2 linked regions of the Pelagicoccus sp. SDUM812003 genome follow. The protein of the gene in region 1 interacts with the protein of each later gene in a pairwise test. Links are inferred from orthologs where the notes say so. Each region holds a gene or a part of one and is shown in the gene's direction. Other genes may lie near its edges.

Evidence for each region.
Region 2: the proteins of ligA (region 1) and leuS interact in binary tests that used the Escherichia coli proteins (3 or more experiments, as listed by UniProt). The link is inferred for Pelagicoccus sp. SDUM812003 from one-to-one orthologs.

The regions. Positions count from the first base shown.
Region 1 is NZ_JARXHY010000008.1:135,604-142,582, reverse strand. What follows is about bases 1,821-4,809. They hold ligA (NAD-dependent DNA ligase LigA), read left to right. Parts: upstream 1,821-2,307; coding sequence 2,308-4,311; downstream 4,312-4,809. Other genes in these bases: QEH54_RS12735 (methyl-accepting chemotaxis protein), read left to right, coding at 4,461-4,809; QEH54_RS12745 (VanZ family protein), read left to right, coding at 1,857-2,321. Also shown: QEH54_RS12755 (aldose 1-epimerase family protein), read right to left, coding at 1-377; QEH54_RS12750 (carbohydrate kinase family protein), read right to left, coding at 440-1,534; more of QEH54_RS12735, read left to right, coding at 4,810-6,122; QEH54_RS12730 (methyl-accepting chemotaxis protein), read left to right, coding at 6,472-6,979. UniProt on the Escherichia coli protein: DNA ligase that catalyzes the formation of phosphodiester linkages between 5'-phosphoryl and 3'-hydroxyl groups in double-stranded DNA using NAD as a coenzyme and as the energy source for the reaction.
Region 2 is NZ_JARXHY010000004.1:317,341-324,439, reverse strand. The notes cover bases 1,440-4,548. They hold leuS (leucine--tRNA ligase), read left to right. Parts: upstream 1,440-1,763; coding sequence 1,764-4,334; downstream 4,335-4,548. Other genes in these bases: lpxI (UDP-2,3-diacylglucosamine diphosphatase LpxI), read left to right, coding at 4,454-4,548. In the rest of the region: QEH54_RS07940 (hypothetical protein), read right to left, coding at 1-1,406; more of lpxI, read left to right, coding at 4,549-5,290; QEH54_RS07925 (DUF2254 domain-containing protein), read right to left, coding at 5,424-6,731.

The DNA.
Region 1 (6,979 bases):
CCTGGGGCGCCCATGCTGCTGAGGCCGCAGCGCACGATCCACTCGTTGAAGCCCTTGAGCCAGCCGAGGCCTCCGTTTTCCATGGATTGGATGTACGCGGGGTGCACGGGGTCTTTCACCGGAGAATCCCAGCCGAGCTCGATGTCGCCGAGCTTCCCTTTCCAGATGCCCATGCCGCGGGTAAGCAGCACGGTGAAGGAGAGGCGCCCGTTGTCGATTTCCACGATGTCCACGCCCTCCTGCTTGCCGCCGCGCAGGGTGCGCGTTTGCACGGACCAGGCGTGTTTTAGGCCCACGGTGAGGCTGGTTGAGTCGAACCGCAAGCGAGGCATTGGGTCCACGTTTTCGGGATGGAGGAGGGATTGGGTGAAGGTCATCGTGATTGCGCAAGGGGCTGGGGTGGAAGAGAGGGCCCGCGATGGGCCCTGAGTTTGGGAAACTACTTGTCGGAGGCGCGTTCGATCTGAGCGAGCATCTCCTCCTTGGTGGGAGCGGTGGCGTGGGTGACGAAGAATGCGGTGGCAGCGTTGGCGATGACCAGGCGCTCCTTCACGCTGAGCTCTCCAAGCGAGGCGCAGAGGTAGCCGCCATTGAAGGTGTCTCCGGCCCCGGCGGTGCGGATCACGTTTTTCTGATGCTCCTGCAGGGCGAAGCCTTCGCCATCGGCGGCGCAGGACGCGGCAGCGTAGTCTGGGGTGTGGATCACCAGCTCGTCGATGCCGATTTCCTGTCGCAGGGTGGTGAGGGCGGAAGCGACTTTCGCGGGCTCCTCTCCGACCGTGATGCCGAAGCGAGAGAACAGCTCCGCTCCCTCGTGCTCGTTGAGGCTCATGGTCATGGGGATGGTCTGGTTGAACTGCTTGATCAGAGCCAGGCTTTCCATGAACGACTCGTTGGACTTCTTTTTGATGTCGGCGAAGTCGAAGAACATGCGGCGTGGCGGCTTGCCGTTTTCGTATTGGGAGACGAAGCCCTTGAGGAAATTGTCGAAGTCCGGAGTGAGGGACCAGTACCCGAGGCCGAGGATGTCGACCTCGGCGAACAGCTTCTTCATCACCTCGTCGCCGAAGAAGGCCACGAACTCGTTCCAGGTCAGGTTGGCGACCGATTTGAGGGCGCTCATCAGGATCTTTCCGTCGGAAAACTCGAAGACCAGCGTCAAGGCGGGGTCGCCAAGGGAGAGCAAGTTGCAGTTGTCCACGAACTCTTCGAAAGCCGGGTCTATGGACTGGCTGCCGTAGAGGCCGGCCAGGGTCGGCTTGAGGCCGAGAAAGGCTGCGACTCGACCGGTGTTGGGCGTGAAGCCGCCGGAGCAGCGCCGTTTCGGCACGATCTCAAGCCCGACGCCACCGTCGGCCCGCTTGACGATCAGCTCTCCGAACTCGCGCAGGTTGTCCATCGGAGTGAATTCGCTCAGGCTCTGCCTGACATCGACGATTTGGTACACCTCGTCAACGAAACCGTCGCAGCCGAGCAGGATGTTTCCGCTGATGTTGTTTAGGAAGTCTTCGTACTTCTTTGTATTGGAACTCATGATACAATGCTTGGGGATTTGAGTGGATGAGGAAGGGGAGAGCGGGCAAAGCGTTCGTCGCCAAGGAGGGGGAGTTTCTGACTCGGGACGAGCGACTTCGCGTGGGTTCGATCCGCCGCGTTTTCCAGTTCGCTTCGGCAGGAAGAGTGGCCATCCGGATTTCTGATGGCAAGGCGGTGGAGCCTCAATGTGACGATCAGATTTTTTTTAGGCGGTTGGGCTGGTGATCGAATCGATCGGCCGTCGCGGGTCTCTGCACGGTTTTATTTGCTGGAGAAACCCCGCGAGAGGCGGCTTTTTCGTGCTTGAAAAACCACCTTCTATGTCAGAACCACGCGGACCGGACACCAACACCAGCCAAGGGCGCCTCGCTTGGCCCCCCATCGCTTTGACTGCCACCTTGGTGGCAGCCTCCTTTCTTTCTCCCGTGGCCCCTGCGGCTCCAAATGTGGTGGGTTTCGACAAGATCGCTCACTTCTGCGTATTCGGTCTTCTCGGCACGCTGCTGTTTCGGCGGCTGCGCCAACCGTTCCTGTCGAACCGACGCGTGCTGTGGGCGTTGATCGGGGCCGTGAGCTACGGAGCGCTCGACGAGTCGCTGCAGTTTTTCAACCCGGCCCGTTCCTTCGACCCGCTTGACTGGATCGCCGATCTGAGCGGAGCCTTGCTGGCCATCTACCTCTACCGAAATTGGGCTTGGTATCGGCGTCTGCTTGAGTTTCCCATCTGGGGCTCTAGAACCGCCTCTTCCGCCAAAAATCCCTCCACCCAAAATGAGCAAGGCTAGCGATCTGAAACGAATCACCGAACTGCGGCGCGAACTGAAGCGTCACGACGAACTCTACTATCGAGACGCTCAACCGGAGATCGAGGACCGCGAATACGATCGCTTGAAGGCGGAGCTCGCTGAGTTGGAAGCGGTCCATCCGGAACTGTCGCTGATCGATTCGCCGACCGTTCGCGTGGGTGACGACCGGGTGGAAGGCTTTGCCTCCTATCAGCATCACCTGCCCATGCAGAGCTTGGACAACACCTATTCGCAGGACGAGTTCTTCGCCTTCGTGGCCCGGGTGGAGAAGGGCTTGGAGGTCGATGGCGCTCGCTTCACCGTGGAGCCGAAGATCGACGGGGTAGCGGTGAGCTTGACCTACGAAAACGGGGCCTTCGTGCGGGCCGTGACGCGCGGCAACGGTATCGAAGGCGACGATGTGACGGAAAACGCTCGCCTGATCAAAGCCATACCCAAGCGTCTGAAAGGCGACTCCATTCCGGAGATCATCGAGATCCGCGGCGAAATCTACATGCGCAACGAGGAGTTCGAACGCGTCAACGCCTTGCGCAGCGAAGCCGGGCTGGAGCTGTTTAAGAATCCGCGAAATCTTGCCGCCGGCACCATCAAGATGCTGGATCGAGTGGAAGTGGGCAAACGCCAGCTCGACATCGTGCTCTACGGTCTCGGCTATTGCCAGCCGAGCGTGGTGTCGTCGCAAAGCGAATACCATCGCCGACTCGGAGATTGGGGACTGCCGGTCGTGGAAGCCTTTTGGGAAGCCACTGGTCCCGAAGAGGCGTGGCAGGCTATCGAAAAACTGGATACGCTGCGCAATGGCTTCGAATATCCGACCGACGGGGCGGTGATCAAACTCGATTCCTTCGATCAGCAGGATGTTCTGGGAGCGACTTCGAAGGCTCCTCGCTGGGCTATCGCGTTCAAATTCGCCGCCGAGCAGGCCGAAACCAAGCTCAACGCCATCACCATCCAAGTGGGACGCACCGGCGTGCTGACCCCGGTGGCAGAGCTGGAGCCGGTGCAGCTCGCTGGCACCACCGTCTCGCGCGCGACCTTGCACAACCGAGAGGAGATGGCTCGCAAGGACGTGCGCGCGGGCGATTTCGTGGTGATCGAGAAGGCGGGAGAAATCATACCTGCGGTGGTGCGGGTGCTGACGGAAAAGCGCCCGGCGGATAGCGAGGCCTTCGTTTTTCCTGAAACCTGTCCTTCCTGCGGCACGGAGGTCACTCAGCTGGAAGGCGAAGTCGCGGTGCGCTGCGTGAATATCGAATGCCCGGATCAGGTGCGCGGCCGGTTGGAGCATTTCGCCTCGCGCCAATGCATGGATATCGAAGGCTTGGGAGTGGCCGTGGTGGAGCAGTTGGTCAGTCGTGGTTCGGTATCCAATATCTCTGACATCTATCGCTTGGATTACGAGCAAGTCGTCTCGCTGGACAAATTCGCCGAGAAATCCGCCCGCAATCTGCTGGCGGCGATCGAAGCGAGCAAGCGGGTGGAGCTCTGGCGCCTGCTGCACGGCTTGGGCATTCCTCAAGTCGGGGCCGCGGCCGCCAAGGATCTGGCCAAGGCGTTTGGCGGAGTTCGCGAGCTGGGCGAGGCCAGCCTGGAAAAGCTCGTCGAGCTCGATGGCATCGGTGAAAAGACCGCTAGTGGCATCGTCGCCTATTTCCAGGACGAGCGAAACCGCGCGATCATCGACGCTCTTTTCGAAGCCGGCATGAACCCGAAGGCGCCCGAGCGTCCGAAGGAGGGCGAGGCGGTGCTGGCGGGCAAGACCTTCGTCATCACCGGAACCTTGCCAACCATGAAGCGGGACGAGGCCAAGGCTTTGATCGAATCGAAGGGCGGCAAGGTTTCTGGGAGCGTCAGCAAGAAGACCGATTTCCTGGTGGCAGGGGAGGCGGCCGGCTCCAAGTTGACCAAAGCGGAGTCGCTGGGGGTGAAGGTGATCGACGAGGCGACCTTGCTCGAAATGAGCCAATAGCGCAGACTTTGCTTAGCTGCTCGCCGAAAGCGCTGTTTCGCCCAGGTGAGTTGCTAACAAAGAATAAAAGGTATGGATTTAAGAAAAATCGCCTGTGGGACGATATTAAGGCGTTCCTCTCGAGCGATTTCCACACCTCCTACCGACCGATGAAGTTGCAGCGCAAACTTATCCTCTACCTTTCCACGGCCTCGATCCTCGCCATGCTGATTGGCGTTTTCGTGCAGAAGCTGGTGATCGACGACGTCGAAGTCGATCGCACCCGCGACGCGATGCGGTCCACCTTGATTCAAGCGGAGACGGTGAGGGCCAACGCCTCGCGGCTGGTATCTCGAAACGCTTACGACTACGAGAGCTTGCAGCGAGAGCTCGAGACGGCGAAGGACGTTCGGGAGACCGCGTTCTACAGTTCAATCCCGGTGGTAGCGTCCTGGCAGTCCATCGAGAAGGTGGCGGAGGAATTTGGATACAGCTTTCGCATCTCTAAAACGGACGCTCGCAATCCGGACAACGAGCCGACTGCCCGAGAGTTGACGGTGCTCGACTATCTGAAGCGCAACGATGCGGACGAGTATTTCTTCGATGACAAGGAAGCGGACCAGCTGGTCTACGCTCGCCCGATTCGGCTGACTAGGGATTGTCTCTACTGTCATGGCGATCCGGACCGCAGTCCCACTGGCGATGGTCTGGATGTGCTGGGCTTCGCTATGGAAGGCTGGCAGGAAGGGGAGATGCATGGGGCGTTTATCCTCAAGGCGGACAAGAAGAATCTGCGGGCCATGGGCACCGCCGCCTTTTTGGGAGGCGCGGGTCGAACCGCGATGTGGACCATCCCGCCGGTGATCGCTTTGGTAGCCGTATTCGCTTTCATACTACGAAAGTCCGTCTTCGGTCCGATGCGTCGCTATCTGAAACGCGTTTCGGGCACCGCGGAACGAAACCTCCAGTCGGCCCGTGGCATTCATGCCACCAGCGCCAGCCTGTCCGATGGGGTGAACCAGCAAGTGGCGTCGATCGAAGAGACCGGGGCGACCTTGGAAGAGATTTCATCGATGAGTCGGGCCAGCTCCGATCGGGCGAGCGCGGTCCAGAAGGCTGTCTCGAAAACGGGCGACGCGGTTCGAGCTGGCTCAGGGAGGATCTCCGAAATGCAGGGCGCCATCAATGCCATCAACGAGTCCAGTCAACGAATCGGCGTGATCAACAAGACCATCGAGGAAATCGCCTTTCAGACCAATTTGCTCGCTCTCAACGCCGCAGTGGAGGCTGCCCGGGCGGGCGAAGCGGGGGCAGGGTTCGCGGTGGTGGCGGACGAGGTCCGAGGACTGGCCATGCGTTGCGCCGAAGCTGCCAAGACCTCGGAAGGTTTGATCCAAGACTCGCTATCCAAGAGCGAAGCTGGCGTGCAGGTCACCACCGATGTGGTCGCCTACTTGAGACAAATCGAATCCGAGATGGCTGAGGTGGAGACCTCGATCGACGAGATCACCGAATCAGCAGCTCAGCAGAGCGTGGGCGTCGAGCAGATCAACGCCGCCATGCGCAGCATGGAAACGGTTTCCCAGGAAAGCGCCGCCAGTTCCGAGGAGTTGGCAGACTCCGCCTCCAGTCTGACCGAGCAAGCTCGCCAGACGCGCCTGCTTATCTCCACTTTGGAAGAGCTGGTTTTTGGTGGCGAAATCCGTCGAAGCGAAGGGGCTGCATCGAGCGTCGAATACGAACGCCTTCCGAGGGGCGGCGCTCGGCCATCCCTTTCGAACTCCCGCTTGGCTCGGATCGGAGCCAATGAGGAGCTTTGGAAAAACGGTTAGGACTTTGGCCGCCCGATCGAAACGAGCGGCAGTGGCGGTTTTACATGCCAGCTCGAGGAGAAAGACCTCGTAGGCGCATGGTTCGCCGATGAACGGCCCGGCGCGGTCTGGATTTTTCGGTTTCGCTCATTTCTAGCAGTTGCGCCTTCCGGAGCTGCGTGGATTTGGCAGCTCGGTAAGCGCCGCTCCACAGGCGCCTTATGTAAGTACGGTAGAGCGCATACCAGCTGAATCAATCCAGTGGGTAAAAGGATAGCGAATCGCAGGGATCCTTCGATTTACGCTGTGTGTTTCACGAATTGGAGACGATGCTTCGGGCTTCGCTTGTGCCGATTGAGCGATCCACACCATGAAGCTTATCACCAAACTCGTACTGTTTGTCTCAGTCAGCGCAGCGCTGGCTACCGTTTTATCCCTCTTTGTGCAAAAGCGGGTCATCAACGACGTGCAGGTCAACCGCACCCGGGAAGCGATGCGTTCGACCTTGATCCAGGCGGAGACCGTTCGGGAAAACGGTACGAAGCTGCTCGAGGCCAACGCGTTCGATTTCGAGGCGTTGATCAATGAGTTGGACGAGGTTGAGAGCTACCGAGACGCTACGATCTACAAGACGATTCCGGTGGTTGCGGCGTGGGAATCGATCGACAAGATCTCAAAGGAGTACGGCTACGACTTTCGCATCGCCAAGAGGGAGGCCCGCAACGAGGAGAACAATCCGACCCCGGCTGAGGAGAAGATTCTAAAGGCGCTCGAGTCGGGCGAACTGAAGGAGTATTTTCTCGACGACAAAGCGAACGACCAGCTGGTCTACGCCCGCCCGATCGTGCTCTCCGGCGACTGCCTGAAGTGTCACGGCG
Region 2 (7,099 bases), on another replicon or contig:
AGATTCAACACCGTGGCCCCCGTGCGATCGTTGTTTTCCGGGAACCTTATTTCGAACTGAGTCGAGCGGCTCGTTCCCTGAGAAATGACAACCTCGGCGGGAAACTCAATCAATCCCTCGTAGTCGCTGCTCAGCTCGACTACCACGTCTTCGAGCGCGTTCGCCCCGAGCGAAAGAGCGGCTTGCAGAGAATCGCCCTCCGCGTAGCGGCTCCCCTGATAATCAACGAGCCTCAGCCGGTACTCGTCGTTGTCCACCACACGAATCGCAACGTTCGCGTTTCGTCCCCCGACCTCGAAGGTCATCTGCACTGCCTCGTCGAGATTGATATCTCCATTTTCCGTGGCCTGAAGCGCGACGTCCACTTCAGCGTCGCCCGCTCGCAGCTTCACCCATTCACTCGCGATTCGATCCTCCGTAGCGGACACCAAACGCACCATCACGTCGTTCTCGAACGCAGGATAAACGGATACTCGTCCGACCACAGTCTCTCCTTCGTCCACAGAATCTGGAAAGTCGAAACGAACCGACAAGTCCTCGTCGTCCAACGACCACACCGAGAGCTCCTCTATTTCCACACCGTCTCGCTTGACGACGTAGGTCCTCACCTCTTCACCATTCACGACCGCGTCGTCCTCTATCGAAACCGCAAACGTGGCAGCGTCCGCGCCGGCGGGGTAGACGCCCTCCCCCTGCAACCGCCCTTCGAAATAGAATTGATAGCGAGCCGCCGCCTCAGGAGGCCGGGCCTCCTTCACCTCCACTTCGAACGCGCTTTCCGCTTCGCCCACAGACTGGGGATGATAGAAAAAAACGCCTTCCGCATGGTGCGCTTCCACCTGAAAATAGTCGAAAGCCCAGCCGCCCCTCGGCCACGGCTCATCGTCGCTTTGCAACAAGCTGAAAGTGAGTCGGTACTCTTTGGTCGGATCGTAGTCAGGAACCGCCTCGGTCATGCGAAAGGAGTACCGAACCTGCCGTTTCCCAGAATCGTTTGGCCAAAAGTCCGACAGCCAGACGATCGACCGTTCGAGACCTCCATCGACGCTCAAGAGGATCGCATCAGGTGCACCGGTGAAAACGGGACCTCCCTCCCCTAAGCTAAAGCAATCCGATGACACTTCGACCCGATCTCGCCCCTTCACCACCACATCGACGCTCAGCTTGTTCTCCACATAGGCGCCGGCAGCCTCCGTATCAAGCACCAGCCACTTGCTCCGATATTCATCCAGCGAAAAGTCCGCGATCCAGTAGCGACCGCCCTCGTCCTGATACGTCCAAGCCTTCCCCAGCTCGAAGGATTCGAAGTCGTCAGAAAACAAGACCTCGGATCGAACGATCTGAGGAACCAGCAAGGCGAAACCAGCTCCAGCAACCAGAGCGAAAAAAGGGGCAGCAATTCTCATTATCAGGGAGTCGTGACCATCGCCCTAGTGACAGCGCTTAGAAAGAGCAAGAAATCAGTCTAACCCACCAACCAAAGCGACTCGCAGACGAGGCCTCCCCTCGCTAACCGCCCGAATTCCCCCTCGCGCAGCACCCGCAACCGTTTTCGGCAACGTTACAAAAAATAATTGCTTTCGTCGAGGCGACCCCCGCCCTTGACGCCCCCTCGCAATTCCCCAACATCCCTCCTCTTTTTCCACTAGAAAACTCACGAAACCAAAACCACCCACGCTTAGAGCAACCGATCCCCATCCCACCATCACAATCTGAGCAAATCCGTGTCATCTGTGGTAAAACAACCCGATCAGCTTTCCGTCATGGCAACAAAATCCTCCGACTACAACTTCAGCGAAATCGAGCCGTCCTGGCAAAAATACTGGGACGAGCGCAAGACCTTCGCGGCCTCCGACGAGACCGACAAGGAGAAGTACTACGTGCTCGACATGTTCCCCTATCCCTCGGGAGCAGGCCTGCACGTCGGCCACCCGGAGGGCTACACCGGTTCGGACATCCTCGCTCGCTACCAGCGCGCCAAGGGCAAAAACGTGCTGCACCCCATCGGATGGGACGCCTTCGGTCTGCCGACCGAGCAATACGCCATCCAGACCGGCCAGCCGCCGCAGGAAACCTCGGTCAAAAACATCGCCAACTTCCGCGAGCAGCTCCAGCGCATCGGCTTCTACTACGACTACGATCGCGAGGTGAACACCACCGATCCCAACTACTATCGTTGGACTCAGTGGATCTTCCTTCAGCTCTTCAAGCGCGGCCTGGCCTACGTCGACGAGCGCCCGGTCTGGTGGTGCGAAGCCCTCGGCACCGTGCTGGCCAACGAGGAGGTCATCGACGGAAAATCCGAGCGCGGCAGCCACCCAGTCGTTCGCAAGAACCTGCGCCAGTGGGTCTTGAAAATCACCGCCTACGCGGAACGCCTCCTGGAAGATCTCGACACCGTCGACTGGCCGTCCTCCACCAAGAAGATGCAGACCGAGTGGATCGGCAAGTCCACCGGCGCCACCGCTCGCTTCGGCATCGTGGACTCCGACAAGACGCTGGAAATCTACACCACCCGTCCGGACACCCTCATGGGCGTGACCTACATGGTCGTTTCCCCCGAGCATCCGCTCATCGACGAGCTCACCACGACAAGCAATGCGGAAGCGGTGCAGACCTACAAGCTGGCCGCGGCCAACAAGTCCGATCTGGAGCGCACCGACCTCGCCAAAGACAAAACCGGCGTCTTCACCGGCTCCTACGCCATCCACCCCATCACGGGAAAACAGATTCCGATCTGGGTGGCCGACTACGTTCTCATTTCCTACGGCACCGGCGCCATCATGGCAGTGCCCGCCCACGACACCCGCGACTTCGAGTTCGCTCAGCAGTTCAATCTGCCCATCGTGCCCGTCATCAAGGGCGGCGACGATGACGAACTCCCGTACATCGGCGACGGCGTGCTCATCAACTCCGGCGAATACGACGGTCTGCCCTGGCAGGAAGCCAAGGAAAAGATCACCGAATCCCTCGCCGCCAAGGGCCAAGGCGAGGCCTCCACCCAATACAAGCTGCGCGACTGGCTTTTCTCTCGCCAGCGCTACTGGGGCGAGCCTTTCCCTGTGGCATGGGTTTCCAAGTCCGACTACGACTCGGCTGTCGCCTCAGGCGTCCTCGAAGGTTGGATACCGGAACAACCAGTGGTGTTCGAAACCGAGTCCTCCACTCTCTACGCCCTACCCGTTCCGGAAAAGGCCCTTCCGCTCACCCTCCCGCATGTGGAATCCTACGAGCCGTCAGGCTCCGGCGAGTCTCCACTCGCGAAAGCCACCGACTGGCTGGAAATCTGGTACAACTACGAAACCGGCGAATACGTCCCTGCATCTCAGGATAAACCCGCTGGCGATCGCTGGGTGCGGGCCACTCGCGAGACCAACACCATGCCCCAGTGGGCCGGCTCCTGCTGGTACTACCTGCGCTACATCGATCCCAAAAATTCGGATACGTTCGCTGACCGCTCCAAGCAAGACTACTGGCAGGTGCCCGATCTCTACATCGGCGGGGCCGAACACGCGGTGCTTCACCTGCTCTACGCCCGTTTCTGGCACAAGGTGCTTTTCGACGAAGGCGTCGTGCCGACCAAGGAGCCTTTCACCAAACTCTTCCACCAAGGCATCATCCTCGGAGAAGATGGACAAAAGATGTCCAAGAGCCGCGGCAACGTCATCAACCCGAACGTCATCATCGACGAGTACGGAGCCGACACTCTGCGCCTCTACCTGATGTTCCTCGGACCGCTGGAAGCCATGAAGCCTTGGTCCAGCAAGGGCATCGAAGGCGTGCATCGCTTCCTCAAAAAAGTCTGGCGCTGCGTCGTCGCCGAAGACGGCCTGTCTCCAAAGATCAAGGACAGCTCCGACGCGGACGACAAGGAGACCCTAAAGGCTATCAACGAATGCATCAAGAAGGTCACCGACGACGTGGAAAACCTCCGCTTCAACACCGCCATCTCCGCCATGATGATCTTCGCCAACCACCTTCAGTCCACCGACTCGGTCAGCAAGGACACCGTCAAGAAGTTCATTCAACTCCTCGCCCCCTTCGCCCCGCACATCGGCGAAGAGCTGTGGAGCCGCCTAGGCGGCGAAGCCAGCATCACCACCGCAGGCTGGCCCGCAGTCGACGAATCCGCTCTGGTGGTCGACGAAGTCAATGTGGTCTTCCAAGTCATGGGCAAGGTCCGCGGCCAAGCGACCGTATCCAAAAGCGCAACACAGGACGAGGTGCTCGCCATCGCCAAGGCCGACCCCAAAGTCGCCGCCCATATCGACGGCAAAACCATTCGCAAAGTCATCTACGTCCCCGGAAAGATCCTAAACATCGTCGCCAACTAATATCCGCCCACGAATCACACCAATCTTCACGAATCCGAAATGTGGGAAGCGAACTCGGGTCGCGATCAACAGAACCCCATCAATCCGTGACTATTCGTGATATTCGTGGGCAGTCTCCCATGTCCCAATTTCTCCCTCCAGACTTCGATCGTACCGCCACCGTCGGCCTCATCGCCGGGCGCGGCGTCTATCCTCGTCTCATCGCGGAGAAAGCCCTCGCCGCAGGCATCGACATGCGCCTCATCGCCTTCGAGGGTGAAGCCGCCCAAGAGACCATCGACGTCTTTCCGGAAGACAAACGCCAAATCATCAATGTCGGCAGAGTGGGTTCATGGCTCAAAGCCCTCCGCACCTTCGGCTGCAAATACACAATCGCCGCTGGGCAGGTGAAGCCGGGCAAACTCTTCCGCGATCTCAAGCCCGACTTCAAGGCCACCGCTTTGCTGGTCAAACTCAAGCGCAAGAACGCCCACACTATCTTCGGAGCCATCGCCAACGAGCTCGCCGCCAACGGCCAGACCGCTCTTGACGCCCGTTGCTTCCTCGACGATCAGATGGCGACGCCCGGACTCATGACCAAAGCGTATGAGAAAGTCGAGGACACCTACATTCAACACGGCATCGAGATCGCCACCGAGATGGCTCGTCTAGATATCGGACAGGGCGTCGTCGTGCGCAAAGGCACCGTGCTAGCCGTAGAAGCCTTCGAAGGCACCGACCCCATGCTCAAGCGAGCTGGTGGTTTCAAAGCCGATCAGCTGGTCTTCGTCAAAACCGTCAAACGCCAGCAGGACTACCGCTTCGATGTACCCGTTTTCGGACTACGCACTTTAGAGATCATGGCCGAGCACCGCATCGGCACCGCAGTGCTCAAAGCCGGCTCCGTCATCATGGTGGAAAAGGAAAAGATCCTCGCCACCGCCGCCAAAAAGAAGATCCAGCTCATCGGCTTCTGAGCCCTTTTCAATGGTTGCCGCGGCAAAACCTAATTTTCATACCCAGTCGCTATGCATTGGTAGGTCCAATCGAGGTACAAGTACTAGCTGGCCCGAGCCTTATCGAAGATGTATCCTGATTGGCTAGGCCTTTCTAGCTCGCTGAGTCTTCCAGGACCTTTCGGCAGCTTGCAATCGCCGTGTCGATATCCTCTCTGTCTCCTGCGGTTCTGGGATTCGCAGTAGACTTCTCTCGTTCGACGATCTGATCAAGTTGCTTTCGCAGATTCTTCTTTCGCTCGTCGCTTGGCTTCAATCCGGCGCCCAACCTTTCCAGAGAATTGGCAATGCGTATCAAGATCTCTGGATACGCAACGCCTGATTGACGAAGCTGATTGAAAGTATCGTCTACCAAGCCTTCGAAGGTCGAACGAGGACAATACACGCGCAGCTCTCCACTCTCATCCTCAATCTTTGACTTCGGCAAAGACTTGCCTGTCACTTGAAGCAGTGCGGCAGAGAGATAATCGATACAAACGATTGCCGTATTGGGATCGTTGATACCGGGGGATATCGCTCGAAGCGCGAGCTCCACCAATTGATCGATGAGAAATTCCAAATTTTGCTCAGGAGTGCGTTTGTCTCCCAAGAAAATGGCTTCAGAGATGGACTTAGAATACGACGAGTTTGTCTCCGCTCCATAGACCTTTGCGATCACCTCCCCCTTGGCCGCGAAATGTCCAGCACGTTTTAAAATCAGTATTCGGGCATCCTGTTCCTTGGCAACTGACGCCAGACCTTCTTGATCGATGGCTGTCAGATAGCCGGAACGACGGGCGCATATGGCGCTACATGGGCCGGTCCAATTCGGGGGCCGGGAATCCTCATCTTCTTCCTCGCGTTCCTGCAGTGTATCGATCTTGCGCTCCAACTCTCGATAAACAGAAGCCACGAGGGAGTCAGCTTGGATCGATGTAGCCACATGATGGATGTAGTGGACTATCAAACACACGCACACGCACGCCAAAAGAATCATCAAAGTAACCGAAGGGTGCGCCTTCCCCGCTTCCCAATTTTCATCCATCGCTGGCATGATCAAGATCCCGTAGATGAATGAGCCAATCAGCGCTCCTAGCGTAACCTGCGACGAACCGCTTCGCAGGAAGTTGCGCAAAAGCCGCGGACCGAATTGCGATGACGCCAAGGTCAGCGAGACAATAGTAATGGAAAAGGTAACACCCGCTACGGTTATCAGCGAACCCACGATCGCACCCACAATAGCGAGCGATGTCTCGCGACTGCTGCGATTGATAAGAGGTAGGTCCTCCCAATCACCTAGCCCGAGATCTTCCCAGTAGAGCATCCCGTAAGCCGTCCCCATGGCCAAGGCGATCGACACGGCAGGCATCAACCAAAGACTTTGGCTAACAGTTTCGAATAGGTTGCGAAGGTACGTTTTCATTTTCCCGAATCACAGGCATGCTGGCCCCAAACCCAATCACCAGCAAATAGCGTCAAACCGCAACCGATTAAACGCCGATTGCTCAAGAGACACGAAAATCCAGATAGCTCAGGTCACACCTGCAAAGACGAACCACAAATATGGTAATAAATGAACGCTTTTCGTACCATGAACTAAGGCGACCAAATAAGCGACCTTCCCATCGACTAGAGTTGTTCCAAAGCATGCGATCGATTAAGCGCCATTTTCACCGATCTCCGCGATTGTGAAACGTGCCTAGGGAAATCCACGAGACCACCCGCGTCGTCTGCTTGCTGGGCATCGGCAGTCCAGCCATGGGCCCTCGCCACCGCAGTTCTCGCGTTCAG